DNA from 4 places in the Pseudoalteromonas apostichopi genome. Region 3 is predicted to be linked to each of the others. Evidence: predicted binding sites of a transcription regulator. Region 3 holds the regulator's gene; each other region holds the start of a gene.

The links. The regulator sigma-54, encoded in region 3, starts transcription at its own class of promoters, with help from an activator protein. The targets are predictions, from matches to a motif close to GTTGGCACGNNNNTNGNNT.
Region 1: flgJ (flagellar assembly peptidoglycan hydrolase FlgJ) is a predicted target of sigma-54. The motif match lies at 1,963-1,981, and genes of this name have one in related genera.
Region 2: QUE86_RS04160 (EF-hand domain-containing protein) is a predicted target of sigma-54. The motif match lies at 5,748-5,766, and genes of this name have one in related genera.
Region 4: QUE86_RS07830 (EF-hand domain-containing protein) is a predicted target of sigma-54. The motif match lies at 6,137-6,155, and genes of this name have one in related genera.

The regions. Positions count from the first base shown of each region.
Region 1 covers NZ_AP028065.1:2,697,148-2,704,596, reverse strand. Annotated here, with positions in the region: gene flgK (flagellar hook-associated protein FlgK) at 1-943, opposite strand, end outside; gene flgJ (flagellar assembly peptidoglycan hydrolase FlgJ) at 957-1,925, opposite strand; gene QUE86_RS12225 (flagellar basal body P-ring protein FlgI) at 2,120-3,214, opposite strand; gene flgH (flagellar basal body L-ring protein FlgH) at 3,227-3,910, opposite strand; gene flgG (flagellar basal-body rod protein FlgG) at 3,926-4,714, opposite strand; gene QUE86_RS12210 (flagellar basal body rod protein FlgF) at 4,736-5,500, opposite strand; gene flgE (flagellar hook protein FlgE) at 5,650-7,002, opposite strand; gene QUE86_RS12200 (flagellar hook assembly protein FlgD) at 7,054-7,449, opposite strand, start outside.
Region 2 covers NZ_AP028065.1:923,631-931,079, forward strand. Annotated here, with positions in the region: gene pdsS (proteobacterial dedicated sortase system histidine kinase) at 1-1,061, shown strand, start outside; gene QUE86_RS04130 (hypothetical protein) at 1,173-1,343, shown strand; gene QUE86_RS04135 (hypothetical protein) at 1,394-1,603, shown strand; gene QUE86_RS04140 (DUF1543 domain-containing protein) at 1,646-2,146, opposite strand; gene QUE86_RS04145 (sigma 54-interacting transcriptional regulator) at 2,155-3,498, opposite strand; gene QUE86_RS04150 (hypothetical protein) at 3,501-4,028, opposite strand; gene QUE86_RS04155 (HAMP domain-containing sensor histidine kinase) at 4,030-5,487, opposite strand; gene QUE86_RS04160 (EF-hand domain-containing protein) at 5,800-6,027, shown strand; gene QUE86_RS04165 (PLC family EF-hand domain-containing protein) at 6,037-6,264, shown strand; gene QUE86_RS04170 (EF-hand domain-containing protein) at 6,368-6,601, shown strand; gene QUE86_RS04175 (EF-hand domain-containing protein) at 6,606-6,839, shown strand; gene QUE86_RS04180 (amidohydrolase) at 6,933-7,449, shown strand, end outside.
Region 3 covers NZ_AP028065.1:2,170,467-2,177,915, reverse strand. Annotated here, with positions in the region: gene QUE86_RS09795 (KpsF/GutQ family sugar-phosphate isomerase) at 1-861, shown strand, start outside; gene kdsC (3-deoxy-manno-octulosonate-8-phosphatase KdsC) at 865-1,416, shown strand; gene lptC (LPS export ABC transporter periplasmic protein LptC) at 1,413-1,967, shown strand; gene lptA (lipopolysaccharide transport periplasmic protein LptA) at 1,957-2,478, shown strand; gene lptB (LPS export ABC transporter ATP-binding protein) at 2,475-3,200, shown strand; gene QUE86_RS09770 (RNA polymerase factor sigma-54) at 3,318-4,814, shown strand; gene hpf (ribosome hibernation promoting factor) at 4,842-5,129, shown strand; gene ptsN (PTS IIA-like nitrogen regulatory protein PtsN) at 5,133-5,585, shown strand; gene rapZ (RNase adapter RapZ) at 5,586-6,431, shown strand; gene QUE86_RS09750 (HPr family phosphocarrier protein) at 6,447-6,719, shown strand; gene mgtE (magnesium transporter) at 6,931-7,449, shown strand, end outside.
Region 4 covers NZ_AP028065.1:1,765,992-1,773,440, forward strand. Annotated here, with positions in the region: gene QUE86_RS07805 (transglycosylase SLT domain-containing protein) at 1-1,429, shown strand, start outside; gene pepQ (Xaa-Pro dipeptidase) at 1,523-2,845, shown strand; gene QUE86_RS07815 (YigZ family protein) at 2,903-3,520, shown strand; gene QUE86_RS07820 (TrkH family potassium uptake protein) at 3,616-5,067, shown strand; gene QUE86_RS07825 (flagellar brake domain-containing protein) at 5,106-5,762, shown strand; gene QUE86_RS07830 (EF-hand domain-containing protein) at 6,238-6,447, shown strand; gene QUE86_RS07835 (EF-hand domain-containing protein) at 6,516-6,728, shown strand; gene QUE86_RS07840 (EF-hand domain-containing protein) at 6,869-7,084, shown strand; gene QUE86_RS07845 (EF-hand domain-containing protein) at 7,171-7,389, shown strand.

The DNA of each region.
Region 1 (7,449 bases), 530 kb from region 3:
CACCATTAGCGTCCATACCTAAGCTATTTTGTTGGTTAAAGGCATCAGCTAATGCTAAGCCCATTTGACCCAATTGATTTTGTGCTGGCACTAAAATATCGTCACGAAATGCCAGTAAGCCGCCAATTTTGCCTTTCAACTTACTTACATCAACTTCAAGCGGCACGGCTTTGCCACCGTTTACATCAAGATTTAATTCTTTAAAGTTCGGATCAGGATCGCCACTGAATGAAAACAAGTTAAATGTACCACTTTGCATGACAAGAGCTTGGCCTGAGCCTAAATACACTTGCTTTTCGCCGTTATTACCATCAAGGGTTTCAATATCAATCAGCTCAGATAAGTCACGAATCGCTTTATCGCGTTCATTGTATAAACCACTTGATACTGACTCACGATCAGTACCATGAACCGACGCAATCTTAGTATTCAAATCACTGATATTTTGGATCAGGTTATTTGCTTCTTCAGAAAAAATCTCTAGTTGCTCATTTACCACTGCTTTTTGGTCAACCACAATGCTCGATAATCTGTCCATTTGATCAATTAAGTTTTGTGCATCAGTCATTACCAGTGAACGAGCTACTGTTGATGACGGTTGATTTAAGCTTTCTTGTACATTGTTAAAAAACGAATTGACACTCGTTGATAAGCTGTTTGACTCTTCAGAAAACAAGCTATCTACACGGCTTGCTTCAGTCACAAATTGATCAAAGAATGTTTTATTAGAGGTATCTCTATTTAATTGCTTCTGCGCAAATTCATTCAGTAAGCGATACGTTTCACCACGACCCACTTGGTTGTCGATCATGGTTGTGAACTCTGTACGCTCACGCACATAGCCCTCGGTATTAACGTTGGCGATGTTTTTACTGGTGGTTTGTAAAAGCTCAGAGTTAGCTCTTACACCGGCATTTGCTATGTCATATAAGCTAAATGACATCAGGGTCTACTCCTTAACGTACCAATGAAGCAGCGACGCTTTGAAGCTCAACACGCTTCAATACCTGCTTAATTTTATCGGCATAATTTGGATCAGTTGCATAACCTGCTTTTTGTAACGAATCTAAAAAGGCTGCAGGCTCTGCGGTATTATTGAGTGCTTCTTGATAACGAGGGTTTTCATTTAAGAAATCCACAAAGTCGTTAACACTGTCTTTAATCGATTGATAAGAACGGAAACTTGCTTGCTTTTTAACTGGCACGCCTTGTTCAAACTCAAGCGTGACTTTGCTCGCTTTATCACCTTGCCAGCTTGTATCCGATTTAATATTGAATAAGTTGTTACTACTTGTGCCATCAGCTTTACTGATAATGTGTTTACCCCAACCTGTTTCAAGGGCTGCTTGAGCAACCATCACAGCAGGATTTAAACCAATCTTCTGTGCAGCATTTTTTGCGTGCTCCCAAACAGAGCTAATAAAAGACTCCACATCTTCAAAGCGGTTTTCTGTTTGCTCGTTTGCTGTTGTATCTGCGACAGCTTGCGGTTCAGCCTTAACATCAGTTTTGCTATCAACCACACCGCTTGCCCGTTTATCACTATCAAAGTCAGCAGTAGTTCTAAGCACAGAACCAGGAGTAAACTTCTTACCGTCAGGCGAAAGCTGCTGCACTATCAAGTCAGCTAGGCCGAGCGAGCCATTAGATGAAAGCTCAACCGACATTTGTTGATCATGCATCTCTTCAAAAAACTTAACGCCGCTTGAGTTAAATGGGCTGTCTTTATCTTCAAACGCTTCATTTGCTTTACGCATACTTTTAAGAAGCATTTGAGTGAAGATAGACTCGAATTGTGCCGCCGCTTTTTTCAGCGCCTCTTTTGACGCATCGCTAGAGGCATCACTTTTCAAAGCACTTTGACGTAATGAGTCTAAGTTACCTAAATCAAAAAAGTTTTGCTTGTCGAGATGATTAGTATCCATCAGCTTTTTGACACAATAGTTAATAATGAAAAATAAAATGCAAAAATTGCGCCAATAAAAAACTTTATAAATGAATAGCTAATAACTGATAGTGGAATGAAGTAACTTCAGAACAAAGATTTTGACTGATATTTGTGTGCTAAATGATTTAATAACTACTAGAAACAAAAACGCGCTCGAAAGCGCGCTTTAATTTAAATGATAACCAGTTGCCCGTTTATCGCCCCCGCTTCTTTTAAAGCTTCTAGAATCGCCATTAAATCACCCGGTGCGGCTCCAACCTCATTGATGGCTCGAACGAGATCATCAAGATTAACACCTGGGTTAAATACAAAAGCACGTGAGTCATCTTCATTAACATCAATAATGCTTTGATTTGTGACAGCGGTTTCACCTTCACTTAAGGCATTTGGTTGTGACACATTTTGCTGCTCAGCAATAGTGACCGTCAAACCACCGTGCGTAATAGCCGCAGGCTGCAGCTTCACATTTTTACCAATCACAATTGTACCAGTGCGCGAGTTAACAATAATTTTTGCAGCGGTGTCTGCCGGCTTAAACTCTAAGTTTTCAAGAGTAGACAAATACGCAACACGTTGAGATGCATCACGCGGTGCCAATACACGAACTGAGGCTGCATCGATTGCCTGCGCGCTATCAGGGCCAACTAAATCATTAATTGTTTGCTCTAAGCGTTTTGCCGTTGTGAAATCAGGGCGGTTTAAATTAAAGGTAATGTAGTCACCTTGCATAAACGGGCTCTTAATAGCACGCTCTACAATGGCACCGTTTGGAATACGACCTACCGTTGGCGTGTTAATAATGACCCGGCTACCATCAGCTCCTTCAGCACCTAGACCACCAACAACTAAGCTGCCTTGTGCAATCGCATACGTATTACCATCAACCCCTTTTAAAAAGGTTTGTAATAAGGTACCACCGCGTAAACTACCTGCACTCCCGATAGACGAAACCGTAATATCTATGGTTTGCCCTGGTTTTCTGAATGCTGGTAGCTCTGCATGAACAGCAACGGCTGCAACATTTTTAATTTTAGGTTTTAAGCTATCTGGTAAAGTAATACCAAAGCCATTTAACATGGCTTTAAAGCTCTGTTGAGTAAATCTGCTTTGTTCACCTGTGCCTGGCAAACCTACAACCAAACCATAACCGACTAATTGGTTTGCACGAACACCTTCAACCATAGATACATCTTTGACTCGCTCAGCCTGTGCAGAAAACTGCAGGCTAATTAAGCAAAGAGCGATGATGTATTTAAACCCATTCATGACTTTGTTCCTCTAAAATGGGAAAAGCGAACTACTAAAGAAACGAGACAGCCAACCTGCGCTTTGTGTTTCTTGAATTTGCCCTTTACCTGAATATTGAATTCGCGCATTGGCAATTCGGTTTGATGTTACTGTATTACTAGCTGAAACATCTTCTGGACGAACTAAGCCTTCAAGGCGAATAAACTCTTCGCCAGTGTTCAACGTAAGCCATTTTTCACCGCGAATAACTAAGTTTCCATTGGGTAAAACACGCATCACGTTGACAGAAATATCACCAAATAAGCTGTTTGATTGATTAGACTTTGAGTCACCTTTAAACGATGCCCCCGAGCCAATACCAAATTGAATACTATCACCACCAATGTTAACTGGATTACCTCCCAGACCAATTACTGGATCTAAACTCGCATCCGTTTCTTTATCTGTTTCGGTTTTAGCTGCTTTGGTCGCTTGAGTAGACTCTTGCAATTTAACAGTGATGATATCGCCAGCGCGTAGAGCCTTTTTATCTGAGTACAAGTCATTTGATGAATAACTATCAAACAACGACCCCGTTGGTACCATAGGCTCTGTTGTAGGCTCCGGGTACATAGGCGCATAGTAAGGGTCATCCTGAACCACATGATGATTTTGCGTTGTCATACAACCACCCAGCATTAATGCTGCCGATGTGACTAAGATAATATTACGCATGCTGCCTCCTACCCATTAAAGCTGCTGATTAATGTAACTAAGCATTTCATCAACCGCTGAAATCACTTTTGAATTCATTTCATAAATTCGTTGTGTTTCAATCAAGTTAACGAGCTCTTCTGTCACATTCACGTTAGACGTTTCAAGAGAACCTTGAACCACACTGCCTAAACCATCGATACCTGGGTTACCTTGCACAGGCGCACCACTAACAGCGGTTTCTGTGTATAAGTTTTGCCCCATGGGCTCAAGACCCGATGGATTAATAAAATCACTAATAGTTAGCTGACCAATTACCACATTGTCTGGTTGCCCTGCGATACGAACTGACACTTCACCGTCTTGCGAAACAGTGATTGATTGTGCATCATCTGGAACATTCATTTCAGGCTGCAACGGAAAACCCGCTCCCGATGTCACAATTCGACCATCTTCGTCAGTCGTGAATTGACCATTACGTGAATAGGCAATATTGCCATCAGGTAATTGCACTTCAAAAAAGCCAGGACCTGAAATCATCCAATCCAATGAATTTTCTGTGGTAAGCATGTTACCTTGTGAAAAGTTCTTTTGGTTAGCAACCACTTTGGCACCGGCACCTAGCATTAAGCCCGATGGCATTTCAGTGTCTTGTGACGAACGACCACCTGGTTGGTTAATGTTTTGATATAGTAAATCTTCAAATACGGCGCGGCTTTTTTTGTAACCGACCGTGCTGGCATTCGCGAGATTATTTGAGATCACCGAAATATCGGTTTGCTGGGCGTCAAGCCCGGTTTTACTGATCCATAATGCAGGATTCATAACTCTACCCTCTCAGTCATCTTAAACAATGCGTAACAGCTGATCTTGACGCTCATCGAGCTCTTCGGCTGTTTTCATCAATTTAACTTGTAATTCAAATTGGCGTTGATTGCTGATCATGTCGACCATTTCATGCACTGGGTTTACATTCGACATCTCAAGCGTTCCCGACAGTACTTTCACGTTCGGTGAAATATCACAAAAACCACATAGATCATTTACCAACATATCTTCTTTTGGTCGGAATAATCCGTCATTACCTTTTTCAAGCTGAGTGTTATCAGCCTCAATCACTTTCAGCCGATCAACTACTTCTAAAAAGTTAGCAGGCGCACCTTGTGGGCGAACCTGAATAGCGCCATCTTCACTAAACTCAACTTTCTCGATAGGTAACGGCAAAATAATTGGACCACCTTCGCCAATTACTTGACGGCCGTGGCTAGTGATCAACGCGCCATCTGGAGTAATGTTTAATGTGCCAGTTTTGGTGTACGCCTCATTGCCTGATGCATCTTGTACACTCAACCAACCACGGTCACTCATCGCGATATCAAGCTCGCGGCCAGTTTCAACAAAGCCACCCGATTCCATATTAGATCCAGGGCGTTCTTGCATTGCAAACACCCTAGATGGCAGACCTTCACCGAAGGCTTGCATAGAGCGAGCTTGTGCAAAATCAGCTTTAAAGCCAGTGGTGTTAGCATTAGCAAGATTGTTCGCCTTGAGTTCAAGACCTCGCAAACTTTGCTTTGCACCCGACATGGCAATGTAGACCATTTTGTCCATAACATTGACTCACTAAAAATACGATAACTAAAGAAATGCAATAAAAGTGCCAAAGTAAAATTGACGCATAAATAGGATGGTAAAAATGAAAAAAGGCTGCCAATAGAGGGAGCAGCCTTCGTGTCGGATTAAGCTCAGAGCCGTTTAGATTAACGGATCTGTAGGATGTTTTGTTGTAGTGTTGAGTTAACTTCTAATGCACGTGAATTTGCTTGGAAGTTACGTTGAGCACTGATCAAATCAACAAGTTCACTTGTTAAGTTGACGTTTGACTGCTCAAGAGCTGATGAGTTAATTGAACCTAATGTACCTGAACCTGGTTCACCGGCAATTGGCTCACCAGAGGTTAAGCTTTTCTTCCATGCCGTGTTACCCACTTGCTGTAAACCTTGTGAATTAGAAAAGCGCACCATTGCCACTTGGCCTAAGAATGAAGTATCACCATTACTGTAAGAAGCAACGATTTTACCATCTGTACCAATATCAATACCTGATAGACGACCTACAGTCGCACCATCTTGCTCTAGCGCTTTCACTTCAAAGTTACTTGCATATTGAGTCGGTATTTTATTCGTTGTACCAGCTTCATCGCGCCAATTGATGTTTACATCATCAGGGAAACTCGCACCGTTAGATAATAAACCAGATATACCGCCTGAAGGTATTGTTAATGGATTAAACGTAGCATCAGTATTTGGAGTCCCATCAGTGCTTTGAGGTAAACCACTTGAGTCAAACTGAAAAGTTGAAATAGGTGTATATGGCGACGCAGTTTGCTCAGTACCATTAGCAGCAAACGGCTTTTCATCAAGTGTTGCAAACACTTGCCATTCATTGTCATTACCAGTCACTGCTGCGTCAGTTTTAACAAAGAAGAACTGTAAAATGTGTGGCTCACCTAAAGAATCATACACCGTTGTTGATGTTGAACTGTTGTACGATGCACTTGTCTCTGGGTCAAATGGTGTAACTGCTGGCGTTAATGCACGCGAATCTAAGTTAAACGACGAATAAACATTGGTCGTAGCGCGTGGAGAACCTGATGCATCAGGAATTTGTAGCGCAGAAGATGTGCTTAAACTAACAGAAGTTGTATCACCCGTTGCTTCATCAACAGGGAAACCTTGTAAGTAGTTTCCGCTAGCATCCACAATAAAATTGTCTTTATTAAGTTTGAACGCACCAGCACGAGTATATGTAAAGTCTTGCGCGCCTAAGTCATTCGCCATTGCGAAATAACCTTCGCCAGTAATCGCTAAATCGAGCGAGTTATTTGTGAAAGATAATGAACCTTGATGGAATTGTTGTGCCACCATTGTTGTTCTTACACCGTCACCATTTTTTGTTTTACCAGAACTAAATACTGATGATGCGTACACATCAGCGAACTCTGCACGAGACTCCTTAAAGCCCGTGGTATTAACGTTAGCAATGTTATTTGCTGTAACGTCTAAATCTTTTTGCGCGGCTGCTAAGCCTGTTAATGCAATATTGAAGCTCATAACTCACCTCTAACCTATCTCTTAGCCTAAGCTAACCCAAACCTTTTTTACTTATGCGATTTCAGCTATATCAGTTAGCCTAACCGCACCCTCTTTTGTATTTACGATAATGCCGCTGGCGCCATTAATATTGACACTTTCAATATTCTTAAAGGTCGCCATTGGCATACTGCTGTAGTCTCCATTTACGAAGCCTTCAGCACTAATGTCATACTCACCTTCAGGTAGTACATTGCCATCGTTATCTTTACCATCCCATTCAAAACGAAGTGCACCCGCTGACTGCGAACCTAATTCAATTGTGCGCACTAACTGGCCCGATGAATCTGTTATTCTTAACGTTAGAGACTCAACGGCAGTTTCTGCAACTACCGACCCTTTAGCGAGATTTTCACCATCAAAATCAATCGTGTCAGACTCAAGTAATGCTTGCTTACCAACAAGGGT
Region 2 (7,449 bases), 1.2 Mb from region 3:
TAAAAGGAAAACCCGCATCATCATGGCGCTTAACCCCAGATAACAAAGCCGTTATTTTATCGGCGGCCTACCCTATTTGGATCCAAGATAAAGTAATTGGTGCAGTAATCGCAGAAGAAACTACCAACGGCGTGCGTACATTACGTAACAAGTCACTAGAAAAGCTATTTAATGTCATTTTAGCGGTGATGCTTGTTGGCACTGTGACCCTGTTCTTTTTTGCTTCAAGAATTTCCAGCCGTATCCGCCGCTTACGTGATAATGCTGAACAAGCCATTGATGCTCAAGGGCGGATCACTGGCAACATAACCTATGCCGACTCTAATGATGAAATTGGCGACCTTTCTCGCAGCTTTGCCAATATTGTTAGTCGCTTAAGTGGTTATACTGATTATTTAGAAAATATGTCATCACGGCTATCCCATGAGCTGCGTACACCTGTGGCTGTTGTTCGTTCATCTCTTGAAAATTTACAAATGCAGCCACAATCTGAGCTCAGCCAAAAATACTTAGACCGTGCCAGTGAAGGGGTTGAGCGATTAGGGAAAATTATTACCACCATGAGTGAAGCGACGCGTCTAGAACAAAGCATTCAAAACGCCGAAACAGAAGAGTTTGATCTCACCAAGGTGATCACTGGATGTATGCAAGGCTATCAAATAACCTATGGTGAAAGCCTATTTACTCTATCGCTTGATAAAGAACCATTGAATGTCAGTGGAGCACCAGAGTTTATTGCCCAATTACTCGATAAACTTATCAACAATGCACTTGAATTTAAAACCCCACAAAGCACAATTTCAGTTAGCTTAACCAAGCAAGATCAACATGCGCTATTAACGATTAGCAACCAAGGGCCTTTGTTACCCGATGGTTTAGTTGAACACATTTTTGACTCAATGGTATCTGTGAGGAGCCAACAACATCAGCAGCAGCCTCATTTAGGCTTAGGTCTTTACATTGTAAGGCTTATTTGCGATTACCATCACGGTAAGGTATTGGCAGAAAATTTAGATGATGGCACAGGTGTTGTGTTTACTGTGAAGCTGCCTATTAAATAAGCACATTTGCGTTACATATGATTACAGTTTAGAGACGTTATATTCACCAATAATTCAGATTACAGAACGTAATATTTGTATTACAAAAGGAAAATATTTTTGGAGAGCATCATGCGATCTGGATTACAACGTGAAGAGATTGAATTCATTATGGGGCTATTTAACCATAATGAAGTAACAGATAAACAAGCGGCTCCAAAAAAGCAGCCAGTAAAAACTGACACAAAAAAAGTTGATACAGCGCAATATAAAGCAAACTACAAAGCAACTTATTTGACCTGACTAAGCTGACATCATTACAATGGCGCACTTTCTAAAGATGGCATTCTGTAATGAAAAAACACTCACCTAAAAAAGAACTGATTTTACTGCCTGTTTTATTCGTGGCTATTCTGCTTTGTGTTGCAGGGCACTTCCTACTTCAGCCTAACTATCAAGACAGTCATACCGTTGAGTATTTACTTGCTGCACTTCCATTTGCCTTGTTTGGATTAGTAATTATCGCCTTTAAAGTTGCCAGCAAAAACGATAACCAAGAATAGTTAATACCAACTCGCTTAATTAAGTATTATTGAGCATAGATATCACAATACATGATAACCAAACCAGTCGGGCTTCATGGCTTGTGCCTGCCCACTTGGCGTTAATTTGATTGATAAGTTGCTATCAAGCAAATCAATCGCAAAACAATCGTCCACATCGTGTAAATCATCTTTATGAAGATGAGTCATTCCAGCTAATAAAGACTCTTTAGCGCGTTGCTTTGCTTCTTCACTGCTACTCGCAACGTACAAGGCAAAATCATGTTGCTCAGCAAGACTATCTGCTCGGTAGGCACCTAAATTCACAAAATACAGTTTTTCAGCTTGGCTATGTTGAGTATCAACTACTTCAACCTGATAGCCATCGATATGCTGAATTTGCATGTAGCTATCCATATGTACTTTGCTTTTATCACCCACCCACTGTGCTTTAAGCTTTGAATAGGTTTGTTCAATGTTATCGCCTACGACAAATCTAACATCGTGCATTTCAATGTGGCATCCTTGAATACGACCGCCCAAATAGACTAAAAAAAGTGCCATGTTTTTCCTTATATTAAGCTTTCAACATTAATATTGTGCTTTTTAATTAATTTATAAAAATCTGAGCGATTACGTTTCGCAAGCTTAGCGGCTTCGGCAACATTACCCGCTGACATTTTCAGCGTATTAATTAAATAATCTCGCTCAAATTCTTTTTTTGCATCATTTAAAGAAAGCGGCTCAGCAATACTAGCATTGCTGTTTAATGCACTTTCTACGAGCTGAGCTGCAATCACTTTACCGGGTGTTAGGGCTACTACCTGCTCTATCACATTCTGTAATTGACGAATATTACCCGGCCAGTCATAGCGAACCAAGGCATGCATCGCATCATTAGCAAATTGCTTTTGCTCTTGTCCCATACGTTTAGCAATTAAACCTGCAAAATGCTGTGCTAGCAAACTAATATCTTCTCTGCGCTCACAAAGCGGAGGGAGTTTTAAGTTCACCACATTTAATCGGTAATATAAATCTTCACGGAATTGCTGGTTGCTGATTGCCTCAGGGAGGTTCTTGTGAGTCGCTGACACCACCCTCACATCAATTGGGATTTCTTCTTGAAAGCCCACAGGGCGAATGGTTTTCTCTTGTAAAACCCTTAGCAGCTTTACTTGTAAATTTAGCGGCATATCACCTATTTCGTCTAGAAAAAGGGTACCACCTTGGGCTTGTTGAAACAAACCTTGGTGGTCTTTTACCGCGCCTGTAAACGCGCCTTTTTTATGACCAAACAATTCAGACTCTAAAAGCTCCCCCGGCACAGCGCCGCAGTTAATAGCAACAAATGGCCCTTCACTAACATGGCTATGTTGATGTATCGCTTGTGCTAGCAGCTCTTTACCTGTTCCGCTAGCACCGGAAATCAACACATTCACTTGCGTTGGGCCAAGCAATTTAACTTGCTCAAGTAAATGCAACATCGCGCCGCTGCGGGTGACAATATTTGTTTGTGTCGGTGTTTCATCACCATGTACACCATGGATCTCGATAGCTTTAGCAAGGCTGTCGAACAGCTCATCTTTATCAACCGGCTTGGTAATAAACGCAAATATACCTTGTTTAGTTGCTTCAACTGCATCAGGAATCGAACCATGCGCTGTCATCATAATCACCGGCATCGAAGGATAACGACTTTGCAGCTGGCGATGCAGGGCCATGCCGTCCATTTCATCCATTCTTAAGTCAGTGATCACCGCATCATAGGTTTGGCTTTTTAGCGCTTGTAATGCCTCAATGCCACTTTCAACAGTACTTACCAAGTAGCCTTTAGACTCAATTCTAATCGCCAATAACTTTAATAAACTAGCATCGTCATCAACTAATAGAACTCGTGGTTTTGTTACTTCATTCATGGTTACTGCTCCTTGGTTTCTTCACGTAGCAGAAGTTGTTGTTCGATAGTCGCAAGCGACGATAAGGTTTTTTCCATTTCATCACTCAGCGCTTGCTTTGCTTGTTTTGCCGCTAAACTTTGCTGTAAATATTGCTTTTGTAGCCAAAGATACTGCTTAATATCATCTGGCCAATAATAAGCACGGTCGCTTTTATCAAGCAGGTTAAGGGCCTTTTCAGGTTCTGAAGCAGCGAATAAACATATCGACTCAAAAAGACGTTTTAGTTCATTTTCACCAACATAATTTACTTTGTCAGATTTTGCTTTAAAGCCACCACACTTGGCAGCATGCCATGCAATAACGGTACTTGCGGACGGATACAAAGGCTCACTTTTTGGTCGAGGTTTAGGGTTAGGTTGCCCATCAGGTTTAACCTCTGCTTTCGGCTCTACTTGTTCTGGCTCAACATTCTTTTGCGTGAGCGTGCACCCAGTTATAAAAAACGTGCCTATAACAAGCATAAAACTGGCTTTATTAGCTAAGCCCATATCAGTTAACTCCTTGGGTTAATTGAATTGGTAAAATGGCTGTAAATACACACCCTTGAGGGTCATTATCAGTAATAGAGAGCTTACCGTTTAATTGCTCTACGGTTTCTTTGACTATGGTTAACCCCAGTCCGCTGCTCATTTCAGTATGTTGTTTTGCATTCTTGCCTTGGTAAAAAGCCCCGAACACAGCGGCTTTTTCAGTATCATCAATGCCTTCGCCTAAGTCGCTTACACTCAAAATTAATTGCCCCTGCTTTAAGCTTGCCTTGATTATCACTGACTCATGTTCTGGCGAAAACTTTAACGCATTTGAGGTCAGCTGAATAAGCACCATTTCAAGTAGTTCTATTGATATAAACAAGGCTTTATTTGGTAACTCGTTAACCCAAACAATGGATAAGTCACGCGCAGATAATCGGTGCTCAAAATGACGCTCAATTTTATTCATCATCACGTTAAAATTAAGCTCGCTCAGGCTTTGCTTACTAGTGCGGATAGCGTTGTAACTCAATAAGCTTTCAATCATGACTCTAAGTCGCACCATACTTTGTGTTATTAGCTCAAGGACTGCTTGTTGCTCGCTATTGATTGGGCCAACAATTTCATCTGCAAGTAAATCTGTGCCTTCAACCATAGAAGCTAGGGGGGTTTTCAACTCATGTGTCACATGACGCAAAAAAGTATCTTTTTGCTGCTCAAGCATATGTAACTGTGCTTGTACCCATTCAAGTTTATTGCCTAATTCAACTAACTCTGAAGAACCACGGACATGAATTTTTTGCTGCCAGTGCCCTTGCCCTAATTTATCAATAACATTGGTAAGCTCTCGTAGGCGTCCGCTGATCCGCCATAGAAATCCACCACCTACCAATAGCGTGAGTGGAATTAATGCTATTAACCAATTAATAAATGAAGCTTGTAATGCTTTTAATTGCTGTTGGTTTTTTGTGATCCGTAATTCATTTTGCTCTTTAAGCCAGTTTGTTTGTTCACTGATAAGCTTGCTAGCAGGAGCAAACAGCTCACCATCTTGCTTTTGTTCAACTAGCAAATGCTGCTCTGCAAATTGTAATACCTCAGCAAGCTGACGCCACTGCGACACATAATCAGCTGTAGGGCTCAAAAAAATAAGCTCATCAACACTTTGCAAAGAAGATTGCCACTTGTTAGCAATCAGGCTATCGAGAGATTCACTCTTAAGCACCCAATTTTGTCGAGTCGCCCTTTCTAAACTATTTAAGTCTTGTTTAAGGTTATTGAATGCTTTGGTAAGTTCGTAATTGTCACCGACGATTTCTTGGGTCAGCGCAAGCTGCTTATTAAGGGCATTTAAAAACAAAATCACCACTAAAGATAACGGCAGTAAAGACAGCAAAATACTACAAACGAACTGACCAATGAGACTAGGCCGCCAGTTGACTAACTGTTTCATTTTTATCGCTACTTTATTTTGCATATTCACTCTCAACATAATTGCTGATGCTGATTATTAGTGAATAAACTTAGACACTCGCTGAATCCGACCTTAAAAAGTACTGACTTTTACCCAAAAACTGATACATAGTTGCTATTTAGCAACACGCTAACTCATTGAAACAAGGTGAATAAAGCTTAGTCGCCTAAAAAGCGTTGCAAAAAAGACACAATACTCTGTAACTATTTCGCATTAAAAACCTCACAAAAGATATAACCCACTGATAATTAACACATTTAAAAACTGGCACCAATTTTGATAACTACAAAGTAAATTAGTCATTTAGGACACAAAATGAAGATTACGGCCATTTCAGCCGCAGTGTTGATAAACCTAGTTACGGTAGACTGTTATGCATTCGATCTGCAAACGACTTTTAACGAGCTAGATAAAGACAGTAACGGCTTTTTGAGTGAAGCAGAGGCATCTGAAGATGCATTATTACATAGCAACTTTACTCAAATAGATAGTAACCAAGATGGTCAAATTTCATTTTCTGAGTTTCAGTCGTTTATTCAATAGGAGATTGTAATGAAACAACTTTTAGCAGCGTTTTCACTCATGTTTTTGGTTATCAGCGCTACCGTTTTAGCATCACAAATGGATGTTCGATTTGCTAAATTTGATACAAACGCCGACGGTGAGATTTCTTTAGCTGAAGCGACTAAGCACGATAACTTACTTAAGCAATTTGCCGACCTAGATGAAAACGGCGATCAAGTTTTGTCTGAACAAGAGTTTGAAAAATTCAAACCTTAACGGCTTAAAGTGCTTGCCATAATCCCAGAGGGAATGTGTAAACGGATTTAAATTATGGGAGTTAAATTATGGCAAGCACTTTTATTTATAAAGGAGTGTAATTATGAGAATTTTCTGGCTTGCTTCATGTACCTTAATTACAATAAGCTTCAATAGCTTAGCATTGGATGTAAAACAAAGATTTGATCACCTAGATAAAGACAAAAATGGCTTTTTGTCTTTGCAAGAACTGTCATCCCAACCACACTTGCAAAAACGCATGGCAGAGTGGGATACAGATAAGGATCAACAAATTTCGCTCCTAGAATTTAAACACTATTTAACAAACAAGAGTTAAAGTAATGTCAAAATTAACCTTTGCCAGCCTAATTTTATGTTGTGGATTTAGCACATTGGGTTTTGCTGCAGATAGTATTGGTGAAAAATTTAAACAACTTGACCGTAATGACGATGGCTACCTTACTCGCTCAGAGTCTGCAAGAGATCCTGCTCTATGGTCACGTTTTAAAAATTACGACAGCGATAAAGATAATAAATTATCGCTGAGTGAATTTAAGGTCTACGCAAGTAAATAAAAATGTCTATTTGATTATTTAATTGCTGCTGAGTTGCAGTTTACTGCAACTCTGATAATGTTTTCATAATTCAATAAAAACTATTAGAAGATTATGAAACTCATCATCAGCTTACTGGCAACAGCTTCGATAAGTTGTTTTGCCAATACCACAGTAATTTACAATGTAAATGGTTACACACCAACCTACAAAGGTGAAACTCAACACTTTTCAACACTGGTTTTTAAAGACGGTAAAGTTGTAAAAACCGGTAATGATTCAATCAAAAAAAGCTTTCCTGATGCCACCACGATTGATGGCCAACAAGCCACGTTATTGCCTGGTTTGATTGATGCCCATGGCCATGTGATTGGTTTAGGTAATAACCTTTCACAACTTGATGTTAGAAGTACTCGCTCGGCAGATGAAGTTGGCAAAATGCTAGCTGAGTTTGCTAAAGATAAACAAGGCTGGATCATTGGTCGAGGTTGGAACCAAGAGCAGTGGCCTGGTGGACAGTTCCCAAATGCTGCTGATTTAGACAAGTATTTAAAAGATAAACCCGTAGTGCTTTCTCGAGTTGATGGCCATGCTGTGTGGGTAAATTCAAAAGCAATGGAGCTTGCAGGTA
Region 3 (7,449 bases):
TTAATGTTCCAGTGTACAGGCCGTATCATTGTTATCGGTATGGGCAAGTCAGGCCACGTTGGTAATAAAATTGCGGCGACCCTTGCAAGTACTGGTACACCCGCATTTTTTGTTCACCCTGGTGAAGCAAGCCACGGTGATTTAGGCATGATCACTCATGATGATGTAGTGATGTGTATTTCTAACTCTGGTGAGACCAGCGAAGTACTAAGCATAATTCCTGTTATTAAGCGCATTGGCGCAAAGATGATTTCACTAACAGGCAATCCAGATTCAACCATGGCAAAGCTATCTGATGTCCATGTTTGCATTAAAGTAAGTAAAGAAGCATGCCCGTTAGGCCTAGCACCAACTGCTAGTACAACAGCAACATTAGTTATGGGCGATGCAATAGCCGTTGCGTTACTTGAAACGCGTGGTTTTACAGCTGACGATTTTGCACTTTCGCATCCTGGTGGCAGTCTAGGTAAACGTTTATTACTAACATTAGATGATGTTATGCACGCAGGCGATGCCACCCCAATCGTTAACGAAACGCAAAGCATTAAAGATGCGTTAATTGAAATGTCAGCCAAGGGCCTTGGTATGACTGCGGTAATAGGTGCAGACAAAAAGTTAGCCGGATTATTCACCGATGGTGATTTACGCCGTATTTTAGAGCAGCGCATTGATATCCATAGTACTGCTATTAGTCAAGTGATGACTCGTTCATGTACTACTGCGCGCCCTGACATGCTTGCAGCTGAGGCATTGAACATTATGGAACGTAAACGTATCAATGGTTTAATTGTGGTAGATCATAGTAATACGCCTATTGGTGCCCTTAATATGCAAGACCTATTAAAAGCAGGAGTTCTTTAAGCAATGACATTCGCCGAGCTTTACCAGCCTCTTAGCCCTGATGTGAGTCAGCGCGCACAAAAAGTAAAATTGCTAATCTGCGATATTGATGGTGTTTTTTCTGATGGCCGAATTTATTTAGGCAATGATGGCGAAGAACTTAAAGCATTCAATACAAAAGATGGCTTTGGTATTAAAGCGCTCATAAATAGTGGTTTTGAAGTGGCAGTCATTACTGGCCGCCATTCACAAATAGTTCAGCAGCGAATGACTAGCCTAACAGTTCAGCACATTTATCAGGGACAAGAAGATAAGCTAATTGCTTATCAAGAGTTAAAGGATAAACTGGGGCTAACTGATGAGCAAATTGCCTATATTGGTGATGATGGTCCAGACTTACCAGTAATGGAAAAAGTAGGGTTTGCTGTTGCTGTTAACGACGCACACCCACTAATTAAAAAGCTGGCTCATTACACCACATTATTACCAGGTGGCTTTGGAGCCGTGCGTGAATTAACTGATTTACTGATGTTAGAAAACGGTAAGCCGTTAACTAGCGATGGAACCAGCGCATGAATATAGCCCGTATTTTACTGAGTGTTGTTTTTGTTTGTTGCATGGTGTGGTTGTGGTATCCGTACTTTAATCAATCAGCAGACACAATAACTAGTGAAGACGAGATCATTGCAACGCCTGATTACACTGCGGTGGCGTTAAAGCAAACTGCTTATGACGAGCAAGGAAAAATCAGTCATAAAGTAGCTGCGGCTAAAATGGAGTTGTATCAACAATTAGGGTTTACCTTTTTTGAGCAACCTGTATTTACTATTTATGGCGACCAGCAGGTTTGGCAAGTAAAAGCCAAAGAAGCCACTTTATACGAAAATGATCAGCTGATTTTTGAAGGGGATGTAGTTGCTAAAAACTTAACCCATAACGGTATGATCGAAGATATAAAAGCAGAAAACATTAATGTCGACATTAATAAAATGACCATGTTTTCAAAGCAACCTGTAACACTAACAGGACCGAATTTAAAGATTACCGGTAAAGGCTTAAAAGCCGATTTAAAAACCGAAATTGTTGAGTTAACTAACCATACACGAACCATATACTATGACCAATAAACTGAAGAAATTACTCCTGATCCCAAGCTTATTGATTGCGTTTTCCGGCACCGCTGCCGAGCAAACTGGCGCACAAATTAGCATTAGCTCAGATCGCCAAGTTGGTAAACTAAAAGATGGCGTTGGCATATTTGAAGGTAACGTAGAGATCGTGCATGGTAATCGTCGTATTACAGCAGAACGTCTTGAAGCACACGGCGGTGATACCGAAGGTACAGTAGAGCTAATTATTGCAACAGGCAAACCAGCTTACTTCGAAGAAAAACAAACGGATGGTTCCGTAATGAGCGCCAGTGCTGAAGAAGTTCGTTATGATGTTGCGAAACGCTTCTTAACCTTAAACGGTGAAGCTGAAGTTACCCAAGCTGGTCAAAAAGTAACAGCGAAAAGCATTACCTATGATATGGCTCAGCAGCTTATCAGTGCTGAAAAAGACGAAAACTCATCAGATCGTGTACACACTATTTTAGTACCTGTTGAAAATAAAAAAGACAATAAAGGCCAACCATGAGCACATTAAAAGCAGAGCTTTTAGCTAAGAGCTACAAAGGCCGCCAAGTGGTTAAAAATGTCGGTCTGGAAGTTGAAGCTGGCAGTATTGTTGGCTTGCTTGGCCCAAATGGTGCTGGTAAAACCACGACTTTTTACATGATTGTAGGCCTAGTTCCGAGCGACAAAGGTAAAATTAGCATCGATGATAACGATATTACCCTTTTGCCAATGCACAGCCGTGCGAGGTTGGGTATTGGTTATCTACCGCAAGAATCTTCGATTTTTCGAAAGTTAACAGTTTACCAAAACTTGATGGCTATTTTAGAGACTCGTAAAGATCTAAATAAAACCACGCGGGAAGAAACTCTAAATAGCTTATTAGATGAATTTAGCATCCAACACATCCGTGATAGTCAAGGTATGGCGCTATCTGGTGGTGAACGTCGCCGCGTTGAAATTGCTCGCGCATTAGCCGCTAATCCTAAATTTATCCTTTTAGATGAGCCTTTTGCTGGTGTTGATCCAATTTCAGTGTTAGATATAAAGAAAATTATTGAGCACCTAAAAAATCGTGGTATTGGTGTACTAATTACTGACCATAATGTTCGAGAAACCCTTGATGTTTGTGAAAAAGCCTACATTGTTTCTCATGGGGAGCTAATTGCATCAGGCACACCTGAGCACGTATTAGCTGACCAAACTGTACGCGATGTTTATCTAGGCGAGCAATTTAGGCTGTAACCATTACGCCACCGACTAGAGCATCTGCTAGACTTATAACAATGACAATAAATCGATAATAACTTAACTGTCTTTGCACAGTTATCGATAACTTAAAAAAAGGATTGTTAGGGATACATGAGGCAATCATTACAGCTGCGCATGGGCCAGCAACTTACAATGACTCCACAACTGCAACAAGCTATTCGTTTGTTGCAGCTCAGTACATTGGATCTCCAACAAGAAATTCAAGAGGCGCTAGATAGTAACCCTTTACTTGAAGTGGAAGAAGCGGATTACAACGAAGAAAGCATCGGCAAAAATGAGCAAAAAGCTGAATCTGACGATGTGCAAGTCAGCGCTTCTGCAGACGAAGCACCTAGCGAATATGAACAAGAAAGCAGTGATGCTCTAAATAAAGACACTGTAAGTGACGATTTAGCCATGGATGTTACATGGGATGAGTACATGAGTGCCGCTCCATCAACATCATCAGGGCCAATGCCAGAAGATGAATCTATTTATCAAGGTGCATCGACCGAAACCCTTCACGAATACCTTATGTGGCAATTACAGCTCACTCCCTTTAGTCCGACTGATGAAGCGATTGCTGTGGCAATTGTTGAGGCTATCGATGACTCTGGTATTTTAACGGTAAGCTGTGAAGATATCGTCGAGAGCTTTAATCAAAATAGTGATGAAGAAGAAATCGAACTTGATGAAGTCGAAGCGGTCCTAAAGAGAATTCAATTGTTTGATCCTGTCGGTATTGGGGCGCGTAGTTTACAGGAATGCCTGTGTATTCAACTTCGCCAATTCGATGCAAACACGCCATATTTAGCTGAAACTAAAATGGTTTTATCTGAGCATATCGAATTATTAGCGAGTCGCGACTATCGAACTTTGATGAAAAAGACTAAGCTTAAAGAAAATGAGCTTAAAGAAGTAATGACGCTAATTCACAGCTTAAACCCTAAGCCTGCGGATAGCATAGTACGCGAAGAGTCTGAGTACGTCATACCTGATGTATCAGTGAAAAAAGTAAAAGGTCGCTGGGTGGTTGAGTTAAACCCAGATAGTATGCCAAAGATTAGAGTGAACAGCCAATATGCGGCTATGTCTCGCTCTGTTAAATCAAGTAGCGACAGCCAATTTATTCGCTCTCACTTACAAGAAGCAAAGTGGTTTATTAAGAGCTTAGAAAGCCGTAACGATACACTATTAAAAGTGACCAACTGTATCGTTCAACAACAACAAGCTTTCTTTGAGCATGGCCCAGAAGCAATGAAGCCGATGGTGCTAAATGATGTTGCTGAAATGGTCGAAATGCATGAATCGACGATTTCACGAGTAACAACGCAAAAATATATGCATACCCCTAGGGGTATTTTTGAGTTGAAATATTTCTTCTCAAGCCATGTCAGCACTGAAAATGGTGGTGAGTGTTCTTCAACAGCAATACGCGCTTTAATCAAGAAGTTAGTCGCTGCAGAAAACTCGGCTAAACCATTGAGTGATAGCAAAATTGCAGATATATTGGCTGAGCAAGGAATTAAAGTAGCTAGACGTACAATTGCAAAATATCGTGAGTCTCTAGCAATACCTCCGTCTAATCAGCGTAAGAGTTTGATTTAGACGTTTTACATAGAAGGAAAAATGCTTATGCAACTAAATTTAACTGGTCGTCATGTAGAAATCACTGATTCATTAAGAGACTATGTAAACACCAAGTTTGCGAAACTAGAAAGGCATTTTGACCATATTAATAATGTTCATGTCATTCTAGATGTAGAAAAATTAAGCCAAAAAGCAGAAGCAACTTTACATGTAAACGGAGGCGAATTGTTCGCTTCTACAGAACATCAAGATATGTACGCAGCCATTGACTCGTTGATCGATAAGCTTGATCGCCAAGTCATTAAACACAAAGAGAAATTAGCTCGACATTAAATTATGAAACTAAGTTCACTTACTAATCAGGACTGCAGCAAAGCTGCGGTCCTTTTTAATAGCAAAAAAAGAATTCTTGAATATATCAGCGAACTGGCTCACCAGCAGCTTCCTCATTTATCTCAACAAGATATCCTAAATGCTTTACTCAACCGAGAGAAGCTAGGTAGCACCGGTATTGGCCGAGGTATTGCTATTCCACATGGCCGAATGAGTGGCGCCGATGAACCTCAGGCGTTTGTCATAGTGAGTGAATCCCCAATCAATTTTGATGCAATTGATAATCGCCCTGTTGACATTTTCGTAGCACTCATCGTACCAGATGGTGACTCTCAGCTTCATCTAAAGACCTTATCAACAATTGCTGATAGACTTAAAGATAAAGAGTTTTGTAAACAGCTGCGTAGTGCTACTACCGATCAGCAACTGTTTCAGGTTATATCAGCAGAGGCATAAATGGAATTAATCATTATCAGCGGTCGCTCAGGCTCAGGTAAATCGGTCGCTTTACGAGTACTTGAAGACTTAGGTTATTATTGCGTTGATAATATTCCAGTCAATTTACTGCCTTCGCTCGTGCGTAGCGTATCAGATAACTACGATAAAATAGCGGTCAGTATTGATGTGCGTAACCTTCCAAAAGAGCAGCAAGAATTTAATGATATTCTTGAGTACCTTCCTGGTTTCGCAAATCCAACACTTTTTTACTTAGACAGTGATGACCAAACCCTGATAAAACGCTTTTCAGAGACTCGTCGTTTACACCCATTATCCATTGATTCTTTGCCACTTGATCTGGCTATTAAACAAGAAAAAGTCTTACTCGATGTGTTGATCACTCGTGCTGATTTTATGATTGATACCACAGATCTCAGTGTTCATCAGTTAGCAGAATCAATTCGCGAAAAGATTTTGGGTAAAAAGGATAAAAAACTGATTATCACTTTTATGTCTTTCGGCTTTAAACACGGTATTCCAAAAGAAGCTGATTACGTATTTGATGCACGTTTTTTACCTAACCCACACTGGGAACCTGATTTAAAGCCGCTAACGGGTCTAGATCAACCAGTAAAAGATTACTTAGCTAGCCACAGCATAGTGCAAAAGTTCACATGGCAAATTCAAACATTTGTACAAACATGGCTACCACATTTAGAGCGTAACAACCGAAGTTACCTTACCATTGCCATTGGTTGTACTGGTGGCCAACATCGCTCTGTTTATTTAGCGCAAACAATTGGTGAGAGTTTTGCTAAAAGCCATGACAATGTAAAAATTCGCCACCGTGAACAAGACATTTAATTAGGCACTATTATAATGCGCGCTGAAGATACCTTTTTAATTCAAAACAAACTCGGCTTACATGCTCGCGCAGCCACTGTTTTAGCCCAATTAGCACTACAATTTGATGCTAAAATTACGCTTTATCAAGACGATAAAGAAGCTGAAGGTGACAGCGTATTGGCGTTAATGCTACTTGAAAGCAGTCAAGGTAAAGAAGTTAGAGTCGTTTGTGAAGGCCCTGATGCTGATGCAGCATTAACTGCAATCGGTGAATTAATCGCACAGCGCTTTCACGAGCAAGAATAGCATTTGCTAAGCCTTCAAGATTTACGGTAAACTTAATTAGGATATTTGAAATTCCCTTTAAATATCCTACTTTTATATCGCTCGCTTTTCTAAGTTGCAAAACTCTTAATAAATTTATCACAGTGCGACGATATCTCTGCAAATACACCACAAAGCAACTATGCTGTATTTGCTCAGCCTATATAAACTTTTTTCAGTTGTAAGGACGCCAATGCCAGAAGCCTTTGAACAAGATTACCCACTACAACAACTCAAACAAGTGACCAAGTCACTCAATAGTGGTCAATTTGTTCAAGTGCGCGGTATGTTAGCCAAAACGGCGCCTTGTGATACAGCCCTTTTACTTGAGTCTTCTCCCCATAAAATTCGTCGTATGCTTTGGCAGCTGGTTGATCCAGATGTGCGTGGTGATGTTCTAGAAGAACTGTCTGAAGATGTACGTCTTGGTATTATTGCGCAGATGGAACCTGAGCATATTGCTGCCGCCACCGAGGACATGGACGACGATGACTTAGGTGAGGTTTTACGTAGCCTTCCTGATACCGTATATCAAGACGTAGTTAGTGCAATGGACTCGCAAGATAGAGAAAGGGCTACTCAGGCACTTTCTTATCAAGAGCGCTCTGCCGGTGCCTTGATGAACAGCGATACGGTAACAATTCGCCCAGATGTTACTTTAGATGTAGTGCTACGCTATTTACGCCTACGAGGTGAGCTACCAGAAGGCACT
Region 4 (7,449 bases), 400 kb from region 3:
GCCAAAAGAGTGTGATGGATTATTCTCGCTGTGGAAGAAAAAGGGTTACCAAACCCAAGAGCGAGTTTGGCAGCGTATTAGTCTGGCCGCTGAAGGGGGCTCATCAAGCTTAATTCCTTACTTAAAAACATTATTGCCTCGGGCTGATCAATATTTAGCTGATTTATATTTAAAGGTACGAAGAGACCCAAGTGCTGCTGCGGGTCTTTATCGCTACAAGAAAAAGTCGACTAAAGAAGGACAAATTGCACTCTATGGGGTTAAGCGCTTAGTATGGCGAGATAAAGATTTGGCATTACGAGCTTGGGAAAAGCTCGAAGCTATGTTCGATTACACCGACGAGCAAAAAGCCGATGTTTACTACAGCTTTGCGCTTTCGCTTGCCTCGAGCGGTCATCAACAAGCACGCTTTTGGTTAAACAAAGTACCTAAAGAGCGCCAAACTCGTAAACTAATGCAATGGCAGCTAGGGAACATGCTAGAGAGACAAGATTGGTCTGGCATTGTGGCGTTTTTCACGGGTAAAGAAAACCTGAGTTTGGGTCAACAATATTGGTTGGCATATAGCTTAAATCAACGTGGTGACGTCGAGCGAGCTCGTGAAATTTGGCAAACGGTGGCTAAAGAGCGTGATTATTACGGCTTTTTAGCATCTGCACGCTTGGGTATTCCGGTTAGTTTAAATAACAAAGATATCAATATTAGTAATAAGCTTAAGCTTGAAGTGGCAAATGCCCCTGGTTTTAAGCGAGCTCGCGCCTTGTATGAGCTTGAGCGTTATACATCTGCGCGTCGTGAATGGAATTATTTAACGGATACATCTACTAAAGAAGAAAAGCTTGCTGCGTCTTTACTTGCTGCTGAGCTAGATTGGTACGACAGCACTATTTATACCTTGGCGCAAATAAAAGAGTGGGATTATGTCGATTTACGTTTCCCATTTGCGTTTAAAGATGTGTTTGCCACTTATAGCAACCGCAGCCATATCGATGTTGCTTGGAGTATTGCTATCTCGCGTCGAGAAAGCTCTTTTGCGCCAGATGCACGCTCTCATGCCAATGCTCATGGTTTGATGCAGTTGTTACCAAGTACTGCTAAGTATATGAATAAGAGTACAGTGTCACGCAGGCAGTTATATCAGCCTCGTACTAATATACGTCTAGGTAGTGAATATTTGCAGTATTTGAAAAAGAAAAATCATGGCAATGAAATCCTTGCTACGGCTTCTTACAATGCAGGTTATCATCGCATTAAACGCTGGATCCCAGAGCAAGCAATGCCAGCTGAACTGTGGATAGAGTTAATTCCTTATACCGAAACACGAAACTACGTTAAGAATGTGTTTGCCTACAGACAGGTTTATCACACTCGATTAGGTCGTGACGGCAATGTATTGGCACCGATCCTAGATATGTCGATGGGTGGTTAAACAAGATGTGTCACACTATCCTCCCTCAGTTGGGGGATAGTGCTGGCTATGTTAGACTGCTAACAAGTTAAATTTACTAAAGATGGGTTTACTATGGATAAATTAGCGGTGTTATACGCCGAACATATTGCAACCTTGCAACAACGCACTCGTACAATCACAGAGCGTGAAGGTTTAGAAGGGTTAGTAATTCACTCAGGTCAGGCTAAACGTCAGTTTTTAGATGACATGTATTATCCGTTTAAGGTGAATCCGCAATTTAAAGCTTGGTTACCAGTAATCGACAACCCACATTGCTGGATTGTGGTTGATGGTGCATCTAAGCCAAAACTGATTTTTTATCGTCCTGTGGACTTTTGGCATAAAGTGCCTGACGAACCGCGTGATTTTTGGGCTGAGTATTTTGATATTGAATTATTAGTACAGCCAGATCAGGTCGAAAAGCTGCTTCCTTATGATAAAGAAAAATTTGCCTATATCGGTGAATACCTAGAAGTAGCACAAGCGCTGGGCTTTAGCATTATGAACCCAGAGCCAGTAATGAATTACCTACACTTTCATCGCGCTTATAAAACCCAGTACGAGCTTGAGTGTTTACGTCAAGCTAACCGAATCGCGGTAGATGGCCACAAAGCTGCACGTGATACTTTTTTTGCTGGTGGTTCAGAGTTTGATATTCAGCAAGCTTACCTCATGGCAACGCGTCAGAGTGAAAACGAAATGCCTTACGGTAATATCGTTGCGCTAAATGAAAACTGTGCAATTTTACACTACACGCATTTTGAGCCTAAAGCGCCGCATTCACATCATTCTTTTCTTATTGATGCTGGTGCGAACTTTAATGGCTATGCGGCTGATATCACGCGTACTTATGACTTTAAAAAGTCGGGTGAATTTAGCGATTTAATTAAAGTAATGACAGAGCATCAAATCGCTTTAGGTAAAGCATTAAAGCCTGGCTTGTTATATGGTGAATTGCATTTAGATTGCCACCAGCGTGTAGCGCAAGTGCTTAGCGACTTTAATATTGTGAAATTACCAGCAGCTGAAATTGTTGAACGCGGTATTACTTCTACTTTCTTCCCGCATGGTCTTGGTCATCACCTTGGCTTACAAGTACACGATATGGGTGGCTTTATGGCTGATGATACTGGTGCACACCAAGCTCCGCCAGAAGGTCATCCATTCCTTCGTTGTACTCGATTAATTGAAAAGAACCAAGTATTTACTATTGAACCTGGTTTATACTTTATCGACTCATTATTAGGTGACCTTGCGCAAACAGACAACAAGCAGTTCATAAACTGGGAAAAAGTTGAAGCGCTTAAGCCATTCGGCGGTATCCGTATTGAAGATAACATCATCGTTCATGAAGATAGCCTAGAAAACATGACCCGTGATCTACACTTAGATTAACGATTTAGGTTAGTGAATATCGGGGCCATTAGGCCCCATTTTTTTAGATAAGCAATTATGTCTGAATACCAATATCCGGCTGAGCCGGTTTTTTACCAAGAAGAAATCAAAAAAAGCACCTTTATTGTGCATATTGCCCACACCCCAGATCTTGCGGCAGCAAAAGCCTTTATCAAAGAGATTCAAGATAAATACAGCGATGCTCGTCATAATTGCTGGGCGCATGTTGCAGGTAATCCCGGTGGTAGCCATGTATATGGCTTTTCGGATGATGGGGAGCCTAATGGCACTGCCGGCAAGCCAATGCTAAATGTACTAACTGGATCTGGTATTGGTGAAATTACAGCGGTTGTAACCCGTTATTTCGGTGGCATTAAGCTCGGTACTGGTGGGCTTGTGCGCGCCTACGGTGGTAGTTTAAATAATGCGATGCGTGAGCTTAAAACTATTACCAAAGTACCTAGTGTTGAGCTGATAGGCCAAAGTGATTACAGCGTACAAGGGGCTATAGAGCAGCTATTAAAAAATCAGTACCAGGTGCTTCATATCGAAAAACAGTTTGCAGAAAACATCACTTGGCAAATCGAAATCGATAGTCGTCAGGCGGAGCAAGCGGTTGATGATATTCATGAACTGACTCACGGTGCAGTTAGCCTAAAAGTCAGAAAAGTTTGAAATCTAAAAATAATACATTGCGTTTACTTACAATTAAGGCTGTAAGACAATAAACTGTATTAGCTAAACAATTAATAAGAAAGCGATACGCCTAGATGCAATTTCGTACCATAATAAAAATTCTCGGCCAGCTGGTGGCGTTATTTAGTATCACTATGGTGCCACCGGCACTCGTGTCTTTGATCTACAAAGACGGTGGTGGTGTGCCATTTGTTCTCGCTTTCATTTTTAGTGTAGTGATTGGTTTAGCGGCTTATTATCCAAACCGCCATGAGCATGGTGATTTAAAAGCTCGTGAAGGCTTCCTGATTGTCGTATTGTTCTGGTTGGTACTAGGCACCTTCGCAGCGGTACCTTTAGTGTTCTTACAAGAACCTAATCTTTCGCTAGCGGACTCTGTATTTGAAGCTTTCTCAGGGCTAACAACCACAGGGGCCACCGTACTTACAGGCATTGAATACCTACCTAAATCAGTCCTATTTTACCGCCAACAATTACAATGGTTAGGTGGTATGGGGATCATCGTACTCGCGGTGGCGGTCCTGCCTATGCTAGGCGTCGGTGGCATGCAGCTATACCGTGCAGAAACACCGGGTCCGGTTAAAGACTCGAAAATGACGCCGCGTATTGCTGATACCGCAAAGCATCTTTGGTATATCTATGTGTCGCTTACCATTGCTTGTACGCTGGCATATTGGGCTGCAGGAATGGATTGGTTTGATGCAATTTGTCATGCCTTCTCTACTATCGCGATTGGTGGATTTTCTACTTATGACGCATCAATGGGGCAGTTCGATAGCCCTGTAATTAATTTTATTTGTGTGGTGTTTTTGCTTATTGCGGCAATTAACTTCTCGCTTCACTATGCGGCGGTATCGTCACGCAGCATTCGGGCCTATTTACGAGACCCGGAATTTAAAGTGTTTTTATTGATTCAATTAGCATTGGTAATTGTCTGCTTTACAGTGTTGTCATCAAATAATATTTATGCGGATGGTGATGAGACTCTTGATCAAGCCATGTTTCAAGCTGTGTCAATGAGTACAACAGCAGGCTTTGCGACCGATAACTTTTCGGCATGGCCACTGTTCTTACCAATTTTACTTATCTTTTCAAGCTTTATTGGCGGCTGTGCAGGTTCTACCGGTGGCGGTATGAAAGTAGTTCGCGTGTTCTTGTTATACTTGCAAGGCATTCGAGAGCTTAACCGCCTTGTGCATCCTCGTGCTATCTACTCAATTAAATTAGGCCGAAAGGCACTGCCAGATAAAGTTGTCGAAGCGGTTTGGGGGTTCTTCTCTGCGTATGCTTTGGTGTTTGTCATTATCATGTTGGCGCTGATGGGCACTGGTATGGATAACATCAGTGCATTCTCTGCTACAGCTGCTTGCTTAAATAACTTAGGCCCAGGTTTAGGTGAAGTCGCTGCTCATTACGGGGCGATTTCAGATACGGCAAAATGGCTACTTACTATTGCAATGGTATTTGGTCGTTTAGAAATATTCACCCTACTAGTACTGTTTACGCCTACCTTCTGGCGAGGCTAACCAAAGCAAGGTGATTATCAAGAAGTGGAGGCATTACTGTGCCAAAAACTCAAAAACAACGCAATCTTGAGAAACTAACCTGTATCCCTGCAGGTAGCTTGGTGGATGTTGAAATTACCACACCAACCGACAGTAAACGGGTAAAAACAGAATTTATTGGTTTGATGAATGATCAGTACATCATTCTTAACTATCCATCAGCAAAGCGTTTAGCGAATAGTAGTGATGTCATTAAAGACGGTGTAATGGTCGTTATACGCGCCGTACTTGAAGCGGGAGGTGGGCAAGTGATTGCTTTTCGTCAGCAAATAAACGCCTTGGCATCGCATCCACATCGCTTAATTTTTCTCGACTTTCCTCAGCAAGTACAGCTTTATAGCTTGCGTAGTGAAGCGCGTATTCCTACGTTATTCCCTGCAAACTTAGTGATTGCAGAGCAAACACTGGCGGGACTTATTAAAGATATTTCACTTACGGGCGTGCAGTTTGATATTAATAGCAGTAACGACTTAACCGCTTTTAAAGGACAAAGCTGTCAAATCACACTCAGTAAACGAGAGTTTAGTGGCACAGTATGTAGCGTTCGCAAAAGAGCGGGTGGTTTTATGCTGGGTGTGCAGCTTGATACAAGTGAAGATGAGATGAAAGCGTTTATGAAAGAGCACTTAATTGACCTTTCTGTATTAGACAGCTAATTCCGGCTACCAATTCGCCATTTTGCAACAAAATGGCTATTTTCCCCGATTTAACCCTATAAATATCAAAATTAATTTATAAATAAATTCAAACAATCAATAAAATCAATCTGTTATGAGTTAAATTAATTTCGATTTTTTTCTTTAAATTTCGTTGTTCAGATAGAGTTTATTTTCGAACACCTCATTTTTTTGTTTTCTAATCCGAGTTAATCGTTATTGTCTCCATTTTAATCTTTATAACTTATTGATTTTAAAGGGAGCGTAAAACCAATCACTGAGCCTGTTGCAAAACAGCAACAAATAAATCGCTCTAGTCATCATAAATTCTCGAAAGTTCAATTCAAGATACTGATTTTATTATTCTTTTTAACTTTGGCATCGAAGTTGAAATAGTCTAAGCGAACACAGAGAAAAACTGATTCAGGAAAATTTCCTCTATCACAGTTGAGACAACATTGAAGGAATAGTGATTATGAAAACGTTACACAAAACTTTAGCACTTGTAGCTCTTGCAACCTCATCAGCAGCGTTTGCCGCTGATTTTGACACACTCGATGTGAATGGCGATGGCGCTATCAGCAAAAGCGAAGCATCAGTAAGCGAAACGTTAATGAGCCAATTTAAAGAGCTTGATACAGACGGCAATGGTGAGCTGTCTAAACAAGAGTACTCTAAAGCTTAATTTCATTGTAAGGACACATTGAAAAGGACTTCCTAACTCAAGACTACACACTTTGAAGGAATGACATTATGAACACAGTAAATAAAACATTAGCACTTATGGCACTTGTATCTTCATCAGCAGCATTTGCAATGAGTGATTTCGATACCCTAGATGTTGACGGCAACGGTGTTATCAGCCAAAGCGAAGCGTCTGTTGATGCAGAGCTAATGAGCAAATTCAGTGAATTAGACACTGACGGTAACGGTGAGTTATCGAAACAAGAATTTTCTAAAGCTTAATGTGATTAAGCAAAACCAGTTTATCTAGCTGATTAGTTCTGAGCTGCCAAAGACAGCCTAAGTGGATAAGGGAATCCATGAAAGAGGACAACACTGGAAGTGCGATCAGCTAACACTCTTAATATTGAAGGAATATCATTATGAAAACAGTAAACAAAACATTAGCTTTAATCGCACTTGCATCTTCTTCAGCGGCTTTTGCAGCAACTGACTTTGACACCTTAGACGTAGACGGTAACGGCGTGATCAGTAAAAGTGAAGCGGCCGTTGATGCAAAAATTATGTCGCAGTTTAAAACCTTAGACGTGAATGGTGACGGTGTTCTTACTGAAGCAGAGTTTTCAGAAGCAGAGTAACGTAATTAACTCGTAATAAACCAGTTTCCACTAAACAAGGATCTCAGAAACGGATTTCACTCTTTTCAAATTTTAAGGTAATTATTATGAAACAGTTAAGCACAACAATCGCAATTTTAGCACTAGCAACATCATCGGCAGCTTTTGCACAAGGTGTAAGCTTTGCAACTTTTGACACCGACGGTGATGGCGTGATCAGTAAAGAAGAAGCGTCTGCAAATATGCAGCTTGAAAAGTTATTTCCAAAGCTAGATAGCGATGGTAATGGCGAGCTTTCGAAAGAAGAGTTCGCACAGATTCAATAGAATCTTTTTGAAAAGTTAGGTACTTTCACTTCAAGAGTCGTAAAGCAGCCGTTATGGCTG